One region of the Streptomyces achromogenes genome, then DNA from elsewhere that is predicted to be linked to it. Evidence: riboswitches for the same ligand, from Rfam matches in the RefSeq annotation. Region 1 holds a riboswitch; the other holds the start of a gene.
What was found. A riboswitch is a leader RNA that binds a small molecule or an ion and turns the genes downstream of it on or off. The one in region 1 is predicted to bind cobalamin.

Region 1 (5,631 bases):
GGTGGCGCGCCGCGGCCACCGGCCGGACTCTTTCTGGAACGGGTCGCCGCCGGCCGACGGCGACGGCCCGGCGCCCACGCGGTCGACCACGCGCCCGCTCGTGCGCCCGCTCACGCGGGCGCTCCCGGGGGAACGAACGGCAGTCCCCGCGGCGCGCCCGACTCGATCAGCCGCCAGAGCGCGTCGGTGTCCGCGTGCTCCTCGATCAGGTCGCCGAGCCGGTCCAGCTGTTCCTCGCGCAGCGCGGCGAACGAGGTGTCGGGAGCGGGCACGAAACGCCGGCCCGCGGCCGCGGCCACCTCGCGCAGGAATGCCCGCCGGAACCCGTCCGACTCCAGCGAGCCGTGCCAGTGCGTGCCCCACACCTGCCCGACCCGGCAGCCGTCCAGGGGGTTCCCGCGGTCGTCGCGCAGGAACGCCTCCCCGCCGTCCACGGTGGCCACCCCGTGGTGGATCTCGTACCCCTCGACGGACTCGCCGAGGGCTTCGCCCACCGGGCGGGTGAGGGTCTTCTCCGGGGCGAACCGCACCCGCACGGGGAGCAGGCCGAGCCCGTCGACCCGGCCGAGCCGGCTCTCGACCTCGTCCTCGATCCGCGTGCCGAGGATCTGGTAGCCCCCGCAGACGCCGAGGACGGGCCGCTGCTCGGCGGCCCGGCGCACCAGCGCGTCGGCGAGGCCGCGTTCGCGCAGCCACTGAAGCGCCCGCACGGTGCCCCGGGTGCCCGGTACGACGACCAGGTCGGCGTCGGCCAGTTCCTCGGGCCGGTCGACGAACCGCACGACGACGCCGGGCTCGGCGGCCAGCGCGTCCACGTCGGTGAAGTTGGACATCAGCGGGACCGCGCAGACGGCGACCCGCAGCACGTCCTCGCCGACCGGCGGAGCGGTGTTCGACTCCCGCACGGTCCCCCGCAGCGAGACCCTCAGCCCGTCCTCCTCGTCGATCCCGAGCCCGTGCCGGAACGGCAGCACCCCGTACGTCCGCCGTCCGGTGAGCCCGTGCAGCATGTCCAGGCCCGGCTCCAGCAGGGAGACGTCCCCGCGGAACTTGTTGACGAGGAACCCGGCGACCAGTTCCTGGTCCTCGGGCGACAGCAGGGCGACGGTGCCGAAGAACGACGCGAAGACCCCGCCCCGGTCGATGTCGCCGACGACGAGCACGGGCAGCCGCGCGCTCCGCGCGATCCCCATGTTCACGATGTCGGTCCGCCGCAGGTTGATCTCGGCGGGACTGCCCGCCCCCTCACAGATCACCGCGTCATACGTGCCCCGCAACTCGGCGAGACAGTCGAGAACGGTGCCGAGGAGTCTTTGCTGCCGGCCCCCGTGGTACCCGCGGGCGCTCATCTCGCCCACCGGCCTGCCCAGCAGCACGACCTGGCTGCTGCGCTCCCCGCCCGGCTTGAGGAGCACGGGGTTCATCAGCGCGGTCGGCTCCACCCGGCAGGCCTGCGCCTGCATGGCCTGCGCCCGCCCGATCTCGGCGCCCTCCCGTGTCACGAAGGAGTTGAGGGACATGTTCTGCGCCTTGAACGGCGCGACCTTGACGCCCTGTCGCACCAGCCACCGGCAGATCCCGGCGGTGACGACGCTCTTGCCGGCGTCGGAGGTCGTGCCGGCGACGAGGAGCCCCCCGCTCATGACTGACGTCCCTTCGCGACCAGGCGCGCGGCGACGGTGACGCCGAGCGCGAGCAGACCGACGCGGCGGGAGAGCCGCGCGGCGCGTTCGATGTCGTGCACGGCGACGGGCCGTCCGGCCGCCCCGTTGAGCACCGGGCGGTGTTCGACCCGGCCGCCGTACGCCAGGGTCCCGCCCAGCCGTACCCCGAGGGCGCCCGCGAAAGACGCCTCCACGGGGCCCGCGTTGGGGCTCGGGTGACTGCGGGCGTCGGCGCGCCAGGCCCGCAGCGCGCCGCGCGGGTCGTCCCCCGCGGCGGCGGCCAGCACGGCGGTCAGCCGCGCCCCGGGCCACCCGGCGAGGTCGTCGAGCCGGGCGGCGGCCCAGCCGAAGCGCAGGTACCGCGGCGAGCGGTGACCTACCATCGCGTCAAGGGTGTTGACGGCCCGGAACCCGACCAGTCCCGGCACGCCGCCCACGGCGCCCCACACCAGCGCCCCGACGACGGCGTCGGAGGTGTTCTCGGCGACGGACTCCACGACGGCCCGGGCGATCCCGTCGGCGTCCAGCGCCTGGGGGTCCCGCCCGCACAGACGCGGTAGCCGTGCGCGGGCCGCCTCGACGTCCCCCGCCTCCAGGGCCCGCCCGATCGCGCGGGCCTCGCGGACGAGCGAACTGCCCCCGACGACGGCCCAGGTGGCGGCGGCGGTCAGGGCGACGGAGGCGGCGGGGGAGTGGCGCACACCCCGTGAGGCGACGGCCCCGAGGGCCACGGCGCCGCCCGCGCACACGGCGGTGTGCAGGGCGCCCCACCCCCGGTTGTCCCGCCACAGCAGCCGTTCGACGGCGCCCGCGGCCCGCCCGAACCCGGCGACCGGATGCCCGCGGCGGGGATCGCCGAGGAGCAGGTCGCCGAGCAGGCCGGCGGCGGCGCCGTACGCGTGGACGCGCTCGGCACCCATCGGGTCAGCCGGCTGTGGGGGCGGGGGTCGGGTCGGTGGTGACGCTCGGTCGGCAGCCGCACATGGCAGAGGTCCTCACTCAGGGTGTCCACGCCCTGGTTCGACGAGACCGGCGGCGAGAGTTCCTGGCTCCCGGGGGTTTCCTCCCGGTGACAGTGGCGGGACCGCGCCGGACTCGCACCGGCTTCCTCTTCTGCCGCCGTAATGGCCCGGGCAGTCCACCACGGGCCCGGAAGGGCCGTCAACTTGCTGTTGACCTGCGCGGGGAGGATGTGCAGAACCCCACACGGCGGGGCCGGCGGGGTTCGGGAACGGGGTGCGGGGAGCGGGTACGGGCACGCGATGCGCGGCCGGGCACGGGAACGGGGTGCGGCACGGCGATCCGTCCCGCACCCCTGAGGCCCACGTCCCGTCGGTCCACGACCCGCCGGACGACGGCGCGTCAGACCACGATCAGCGAGATGCCGTAGGCCACCGCCGCCGCGCAGGCGGCGAAGCACGCGTACGCGCCCGTCACCGCGAGGGCGGCCGAGCCGCCCTCGGCCGTCGCGCGTTCCCTGCGCGACAGGCCCATGACGCCGAGGGTGAACAGGGCGACGAGGCCCACGGTGACCACGAGGCTGACGCCGAACACGGAGCCCAGGGCTGCCCAGTCGATCTTCATGCCGGTTCTCTTCCTTCGTTCCGGTGGCGCGGGCTCAGACGGCCGCGGCCGGGGGAGCGGCGGGGGCGGGCGGCGCGGCCGACGCGGCCGGCGCCGGGATGGTGGCCGTCAGGACCGTCGTGACGTCCTCGGCCGGCGTGCCCGTGGGCGGCGGCGCGACCATGGCGATGGCCGTGGTGATCACACCGGCCGGCTCCTCGGACTCGTTGACGTTCGACGCGTCGACGACCTCGCGCCGGGAGATCTTCCAGATGGCCGCGCTGGAGGCGATCAGGAAGACGGCGACCACGGCCGTGCCCCAGTCGCCGAGCCCGGTGACCGACTCGGCGAGCGCGCCCACCAGGGCGGCGGCCGGGAGGGTCAGACCCCACGCGACGAACATGCGGGTCGCGGTCGACCAGCGGACCACGCCGCCCTTGCGGCCCAGCCCCGCGCCCATCACCGCACCGGAGACCGAATGCGTGGTGGAGAGGGAGAAGCCGAGGTGAGAGGAGGCCAGGATGACCGTCGCGGCACTGGTCTGCGCCGCGAAGCCCTGCTGCGGCTGGAGATCGGTCAGCCCCTTGCCCATCGTGCGGATGATGCGCCAGCCGCCGAGGTAGGTGCCGAGCGCGATGGCCAGACCGGCCGAGAGGATGACCCAGGTGGGCGGGTCGGAGTCGGGCGCCACGGCGCCGCCGGCCACCAGGGCCAGGGTGATGATGCCCATCGTCTTCTGGGCGTCGTTGGTGCCGTGGGCGAGGGAGACCAGGCCGGCCGAGGCGATCTGGCCCGCGCGGTAGCCCTTGTCCGCGGCCCTGCCGTCGGCCTTGCGGCCCAGCGTGTAGGAGAGGCGGGTGGCGAACATCGCCGCGACGCCCGCGACGATCGGCGCGGCGACCGCCGGCAGCAGCACCTTGGTGACCAGCACGTCGCCGTGCACCGCGCCCGTACCGGCCGAGGCGATGGTGGCGCCGATCAGACCGCCCATCAGGGCGTGCGAGGAGCTGGAGGGCAGGCCCACCAGCCAGGTCAGCAGGTTCCAGAGGATCGCGCCGACCAGGGCGGCGAAGATGACCTCGGGACGGATGCCGGTCTCGTCGACGAGACCCTTGGAGATCGTGTTGGCGACCTCCACCGAGAGGAAGGCTCCCACAAGGTTCAGCACGGCGGACATGGCCACCGCGACCTTGGGCTTGAGTGCACCGGTCGAGATGGTCGTGGCCATCGCGTTGGCGGTGTCGTGAAAACCGTTCGTGAAATCAAACGCAAGTGCGGTTACCACCACAATCGCGAGGATCAGCGAGAAGTTTTCCATTTACCCAGGCAATCGTTCGAAGTCATTGGCTGATTGACCGTAGGCAACCCGGGTGAACGGAAGATGAACTGAGGCGGGCGTCACGGTGTCCGGATGACACGGGTGCGCTATCGCCCGCGCGCGGGGCGCCGACCGCCCCCGGGAGGGCCTGGCAGGATCGCGGCATGGCTGAGCATCGAGGCGAACGACCGGACGTCCGGCGGCGGGGGCGGCAGGCCTCGCCCGAGGAGGCGCGGGCCTGGGCGGAACTGGTGGCGGCCGCCCGCCCGCACGGTCGCCGACGGGCTGGTCGTCGGCACTTCGGGCAACGTCTCGGTGCGCGTCGGCGACACCGTGCTCGTGACGCCGTCCGGCGTGCCCTACGAGCGGCTGGCCCCGGCCGACGTCACGGGCGTCGACCTCACCGGCCGGCAGGTCCTCGGCGCGCTGGTCCCCACCAGCGAACTGCCCATGCATCTGGCCGTGTACCGGGCCACCGACGCCGGGGCGATCGTGCACACCCACGCCGTGCACGCCACCGCCGTCTCCACCCTCGTCGACGAACTCCCCCTGATCCACTACATGGCGAGCGCGCTCGGCGGACCCGTCCGCGTCGCGCCCTACGCCGCGTACGGCACCGAGGAGCTGGCCGCGCACACGCTCCGGGCCCTCGAGGGGCGGTCCGGCTGCCTCCTGCGCAACCACGGCACCCTGACCCATGGCGCCGGGCTCGACCAGGCGTACGACCGCACGGCCCAACTGGAGTGGATGTGCCGCCTGTGGCTGACCGCTTCCTCGGTGCCCGGCCGCACGCCCGCACTGCTGACGGAGGAACAGGTCGCCCAGGTTGGGGAGCGTCTGCGGGGGTACGGCCAGCCGGACTGACGGCCGCGGCCGAGGGCCCGGCCGACGGTCGTGGCTTCGGCGCGCGTCACCCCGGCCGGCCGCACCACTGGCCGGTCCGCGGGATGGCCGGGACACTGGGCTCGTGCGCACTGTCACAGCGACGGCCGCCGCCGTCACCGCAGCCCTGGCCGCCGGCGCCGCCGGTGTCGTCGCCGGCCGGTTCGCCAGCGACGTCGCGTTGAAGGCGCCGCCCGGCCGGCC
Region 2 (5,631 bases), 6.2 Mb from region 1:
CCGAGGACGAACGGGTCGGCGAGCGGGTTGCGCAGCAGGGACTGCATCACCGCGCCGCACACCGCGAGACCCGCGCCGCACACCGCGGCGAGCAGGGTCCGGGGCAGCCGCAGGTTCCACACGATGCCGTCCCTCAACGGCGTCGACCCGGCCTCTCCGAAGCCGAGATGGGCGGCCACCGTGGACCACACGTCCCCGACCGCGATGTCCGCCGGACCGATGGTGATGGCCACGGCGACGGACGCGCACAGCAGCGCGAGACCGGCCGCCCACAGCAGTACGTGGCGCAGCCCCCGCGCCGCCACCGCGGGCGCGGCGGCCGCCGGTCCCGCGGCGCTCATCCCGCGAGACCGTACGCGCGCAGTGCCGCCGCCACCTTCTCCACGCCCTCGACCGTGCGCACGGTCGGGTTCATCGCCTGCCCGGACAGCAGCACGTACCGCTTCTCGCGTACCGCGGTCATGTTCCTGGTGACCGGATCGGACTCCAGGAACGCGATCTTCCGGGCCGCGGTCTCGGCCGTCTGCTGTCTGCGGGTCAGGTCGCCGATGACGAGGACGTCCGGGTCGCGGTCGGCGACCGTCTCCCAGTTGACCTGCGGCCACTCCTCCTCGGTGTCGTCGAAGACGTTCTTCGCGCCGAGTTCGCGGGTGATGACGCCGGGGGCGCCGCAGCAGCCGGCCATATAGGGGGACTGGGAGTTGGCGAACCAGTAGAGGAGGGTGACGTTCTCGGCATCGAGTCCCGAAGCGGCCCTGCTCACCCGGGTCTTCAGGTCGGCCACCAGTGTCTCGCCCCGCTTCTCCACCCCGAAGACCCTGGCCAGGTCGCGTACTTCGCCGTAGACCGCGTCCATGGTCAGCGGCTCGGTGCGGACGCCGTCGCCGTCGCCGCTGTTGTCCTTGCCGGAGCAGTCGGAGGGGGAGAGATAGGTCGGGACCCCGAGCTTCTCGAACTGGTCTCGGGTGGCCACCCCGCCCTTGCCGAGCGTGGAGGCGAACGAGGCGGCCACGAAGTCGGGTTCGACGTCCAGGACCTTCTCGAAGGAGGGCGCGTTGTCGGCCAGCCGCGTCACCCGGGCGTCGGCCTTCTCGAGGCTCTTGGGCAGCGGATCGGTCCAGGTGGCGGTGCCCGCCATCCGGTCGGCGAGCCCGAGGGAGAGCATGATCTCCGTCGTTCCCTGGTTGAGGGAGACCGCCCGCCGAGGGGGAGCGTCGATCCGCACCCGCTGTCCGCAGTTGTCGAGCGTGACCGGCCGGCCGGCCGTGTCGCTGTCGGCGGGACCGTCGGCGGAGGAGGCGGAGGGGGCGGCGGAGCCGCCGCAGCCGGTCGACAGGAGGACGCCCGCCAGGAACAGGACGGCAGAGCGGACGGGACGTGCGAACGGCACGGAGTTTCCTTCGGCGTCGAGGGCTCAAGCGCGAAGCCCGGTCGTACGGTGCGCTCCTCCGGCCGGTCTGCGACACCGGAGGCCGCCAGCAGGTCTTCGGACTCGGGGTCACCCGGGCGAGGCGCCTTCCCGGAGCGCGTGCGCGCCCCAGTGGCCGAAAGCCCCGCCCGTCGCCCTTACCGCTGCGCGTCAGCTCCGGAGTTCCACCGGATTCCCTGACCCCCGCGCGCCCGAGGGGCGCGCACGAGTACGACTGGCCTCGGCAAGCTACCACAGGCATCGGGGGCCCCGAGGAGGGTGACCTTCGGCACATCGGAGGTCTCCGGCCCGGCAAGTGCTTTCATCGTGCACCTGTTGCTCATCGCGCACTGTTCCCGCAGGGAAAGCACGTGTCACCCGACCTCTGACAGGACGTCACATGGACGCGGGAGAACCGGAGGACGGCCCGGCACTTACTTCCAGGTGCGTGAAGCCGCGGGGGAGGAGACGCTCCAGCCCGCCGTCCCAGCGCCTAGTCTGTGGTCCGGACCCCACCGGGCCTTCCCCCGCAGCGTGGGCGGGATCTCCGCCCGTCACCACCGAGAACAGGCGGCCGAGGGCATGCAGCCACTGCGCCCAGAAGACCCCGAGCAGCTCGGGCCCTACCGGCTCGTGGCCCGGCTCGGCGCCGGCGGCATGGGCCGGGTCTATCTGGCGCGGTCGTCGGCCGGCCGTGTCGTCGCGGTCAAGGTGATCCGTCCCGAGATGGCGGACGACGACAACTTCCGCATTCGCTTCCGGCGGGAGGTGGCGGCCGCGGCGGCGGTCGGCGGCGCCTACACGGCGCACGTCGTGGACGCCGCCCCGGACGACGAGACGCCCTGGCTCGCCACCGACCACGTACCCGGCCCCACCCTGGCCGAGGCGGTCGCCGCCCACGGGCCGCTGCCGGTGGAGACGGTCCTCGCGCTGGGCGCGGGCGTCGCCGAGGCGCTCATGGCGGTGCACGCCGAAGGGCTCGTGCACCGTGACCTCAAACCGTCCAACGTGCTGCTCGCGGCGGACGGCCCGCGGGTCATCGACTTCGGCATCGTGCGCGCCCGTGACGGCTATGAACTCACCGGTTCCGGCACGCTGTTCGGCTCCCTCGACTACATGTGCCCGGAGCAGGCCACCGGGGACCCGATGGGCCCTGAGGGCGACGTCTTCTGCCTCGGCTCGGTGCTCGCCTTCGCCGCGTCCGGCCGCTCGCCGTTCGGCGGGGCGGTGGGCGCGGCGCTGCTCTACCAGGTGGCCCACGGGTCGCCCGACCTGAGCCAGGTGCCCGAACCGCTGGACAAGATCATCAGTCTCTGTCACGCCAAGGACCCGGCCCTGAGGATCCACCCCGACCGGCTCTCCGCGGCCTGCGCTCCCGGCGGCGCCGAACAGGTGCTGACACAGGGCTGGTTGCCCGCGCCCCTGGCCGCCATGGTCGCCGCCCACCGGGCGGCCGTGCGGGACCTGGACCGCCTGGCGGCGGCGGACGTGGTCCCGCGGCCCGGCGCCTTCGCGCCGCCGGCGCCGACGCCCGACCCGGAGCCCGTCGCAGAACCTTCCGAGCCCTACCGGCGGAGGGCGGCCCACCCGGCCGCCGACCGGCCGGCGTATGGCGCTGCCGACAGCGAATGCGCAGGCGAGAGCGGGGGCGGAAACCGGAACGGAAACAGAACCGGAAACGGAAACCGAAGCCGCGGCGAGGGCGCCGGGGCCGTCGGCGGTGTGCAACCCTCCACGGTGCTGCCGGGAGCCGAGTCGTTCGTCTCGCCGGACGAGCCGGCCCACGCCCACGCCCGAGCTCAAGACCACGCCCAGGCCCGACGCCTGGCCCAGCCGCTGACCGAGGCGCAGGCGCTCACGCGGGCCGAGTCCCGGGCAGAAGCACGAGCCCGGGCCGCAGCCCGGACCGCAGTCGAGGCCGCAGCCCGGGCCGCGGTGCGGTCCGAAGCCCCGTCGCGGGACGAGGCCGAAGACCAGCCCGAGGCGCGAGCGCAGGCGTCCCAACCGGCGTACGTCCGGTCGAAGGCGCCGGGTCCGGCGCCGTCGCCGCAACCGGCGTCGAAACGTTCCGCCGCGCCCGCGCACCACCGCGCGCCCGTGCGCACCGCAGTCACCCGGCGCACGGTCCTGGCGGCGACCGCCGGCACCGCGCTGGTAGCCGGTGCGGCATTCGCCCTCCGCGGAACGCCGGGCGCGGAATCGGCGCGTCCGCTCGGCCGGGCCCCCGAGCCGGCCTGGGTCTACCGGGGCGCACCGCTGCTGCAGGCCCCGGCCGTCTTCCACGACGGCACAGCCCTGCTGAAGACCCGTCCCGGTGACATGATCGGCCTGGACGTGAAGAACGGCTCGCGGCCCCGTTGGGTGTACCAGGGGATCAGCCTCTCGCCCGGGCCCGTCCTGCTGGTCCACGGCGCGGCGGTCGCGCTGGGTGCGGGCGCGACGGTGATCGGCGTGGACCCGGTGGGCGGCGCGGAGCGGTTCACCCTCGACTTCGGCGAGGACTACCGGTTCGACCAGTTGCTGGGCGGCTACGACGATCACAGCGTCTCGGTGCTCGGCGCCAAGCTGCAGCGCCGGTCGGGGGAGCAGGGCGTGGCGACCTCCACGGACTCCGTGTTCGGCGTCGACATCGCGGCGCGTCAGGCCCTTGTCATACCGATCGATCCGCAGGACGTCGGCATCGCGCTGCGGCCCGTCATCACCGACGAGTACTTCGTCTACGCCGACGGACTGCGCAACGTCGCCGTCCGCGGCACCCGTGACAGCGGCAGCCTGCGCTGGCGGCACCAGGTCGGATACGACCTCAGGCCGGGCCTGGCCGTGCTCGGGCAGACCGTCTTCGCGATCGGCTCCGAGCTCATCGCCCTCGACCTGGGCACCGGCAGGCTCCGATGGAACACGAAGGCGGAACGGGGCATGTACGCCTCCCTCGGAGCCGTCGGCAACACCGTCTACGTCACCGGCACGGACCCTTGCGGCGTGTACGCCTTCGACGCGCGCAACGGCTCCCGGCGCTGGTTCTGCGAGACGCCCCGCCTCGACATGGACAGCCCGGTCGCGGTGGGCTCGAACGCCGTGTACGTGACGGCCTTCGAGAACAAGGACGGCTTCTACGCGATCGACACCGCCTCGGGCCGTCTGCTGTGGAACTTCACCGACGGCCGGGAGACCGGCGTCAACCGGTGGCAGCTCTCCTGCGACGGCGCCGGACACCTGGTGGCCCAGCACTTCGACCGGGTCTACGGGCTGCCCGTCACCTGAGGCCGGCGGGAACCGCCACTCGTTCGGCGCGCGACGCGCGGCGGCCGACGCGCGAGCACCGCAGCCCGGTGCCACGCTGAGGACGTTGACGGATCTGCGAAAGGCCAACGCCGTGATGACCACCGACCCCACCCCCGGCGCCCCCTGCTGGCTCGACCTCGGCACTCCCGACGTCCCGGCCGCCGCGGCCTTCTACGGCGCCGTGCTCGGCTGGCGCTACGAGCCCATGGAGGGACAGGACGCGGAAGGCGGGATGTTCCAGAAGGACGGCAAGACCGTCGCCGGGCTCGGCAAACTGACCGAGGAGGGGGCCCGCTCCGCCTGGATGATCTACTACACGGTCACCGACGCGGACGCCACGACCAGGGCCGTCGAGAGCGCCGGCGGCACCGTGCGGCTGGCGACCAGAGATCTCGGCGACTGGGGCCGGATGGCGCAGTACAGCGACCCGCTGGGCGGCCAGTTCGCGGTCTGGCAGCCGGGCAAGAACGCCGGCTTCGAGCTCGTCGACGAGCCGGGCTCGCTGTGCTGGACAGAGCTGTACACGACCGACGCCCCGGCGGCGAAGGAGTTCTACGGCGGTGTGTTCGGCTGGAGTTTCAGCGCGATGGAGCTGCCGGGCGGCGGCGGCGAGTACTCCCTCGTCACGCCGGAGGGGCTGCCCGAGGAGCGCATGCAGGGCGGTGTCATGCAGCTGCGCGCGCAGGACCTCGCCCTGACGGACGGGCGGCCCTACTGGCACCCGGTCTTCGCCGTCGCCGACTGTGACGCCGCGGTCGCCGCCGTCACCGGGAACGGCGGCAGTGTGCAGATGGGTCCGCAGGACGCGCCGGGCGTCGGCCGGCTGGCCGTCTGTCTCGACCCGTCGAACGCGGACTTCGTGGTGCTCACCCCGACCGCGGGCTGAGCCGCGACCTCAGGCGGCCGTACCGCCCGCTCCGGGGGCGCCCTCCGTGCGCAGG

Region 2: linked by a shared signal. The riboswitch ahead of QF032_RS36770 (ABC transporter substrate-binding protein) and the one ahead of QF032_RS09935 (cobalamin biosynthesis protein) in region 1 are both predicted to bind cobalamin.

Annotation. Positions count from the first base shown of each region.
Region 1 covers NZ_JAUSYH010000001.1:2,191,680-2,197,310, reverse strand. Annotated here, with positions in the region: gene QF032_RS09945 (hypothetical protein) at 1-114, opposite strand, end outside; gene QF032_RS09940 (cobyric acid synthase) at 111-1,643, opposite strand; gene QF032_RS09935 (cobalamin biosynthesis protein) at 1,640-2,584, opposite strand; cobalamin riboswitch at 2,685-2,822, opposite strand; gene QF032_RS09930 (hypothetical protein) at 3,027-3,248, opposite strand; gene QF032_RS09925 (inorganic phosphate transporter) at 3,283-4,545, opposite strand; partial or broken gene QF032_RS09920 (class II aldolase/adducin family protein) at 4,710-5,409, shown strand; gene QF032_RS09915 (alpha/beta hydrolase) at 5,513-5,631, shown strand, end outside.
Region 2 covers NZ_JAUSYH010000001.1:8,364,065-8,369,695, forward strand. Annotated here, with positions in the region: gene QF032_RS36765 (FecCD family ABC transporter permease) at 1-341, opposite strand, end outside; gene QF032_RS36770 (ABC transporter substrate-binding protein) at 338-1,390, opposite strand; cobalamin riboswitch at 1,481-1,607, opposite strand; gene QF032_RS36775 (protein kinase domain-containing protein) at 1,943-4,669, shown strand; gene QF032_RS36780 (VOC family protein) at 4,782-5,576, shown strand; gene QF032_RS36785 (FadR/GntR family transcriptional regulator) at 5,586-5,631, opposite strand, start outside.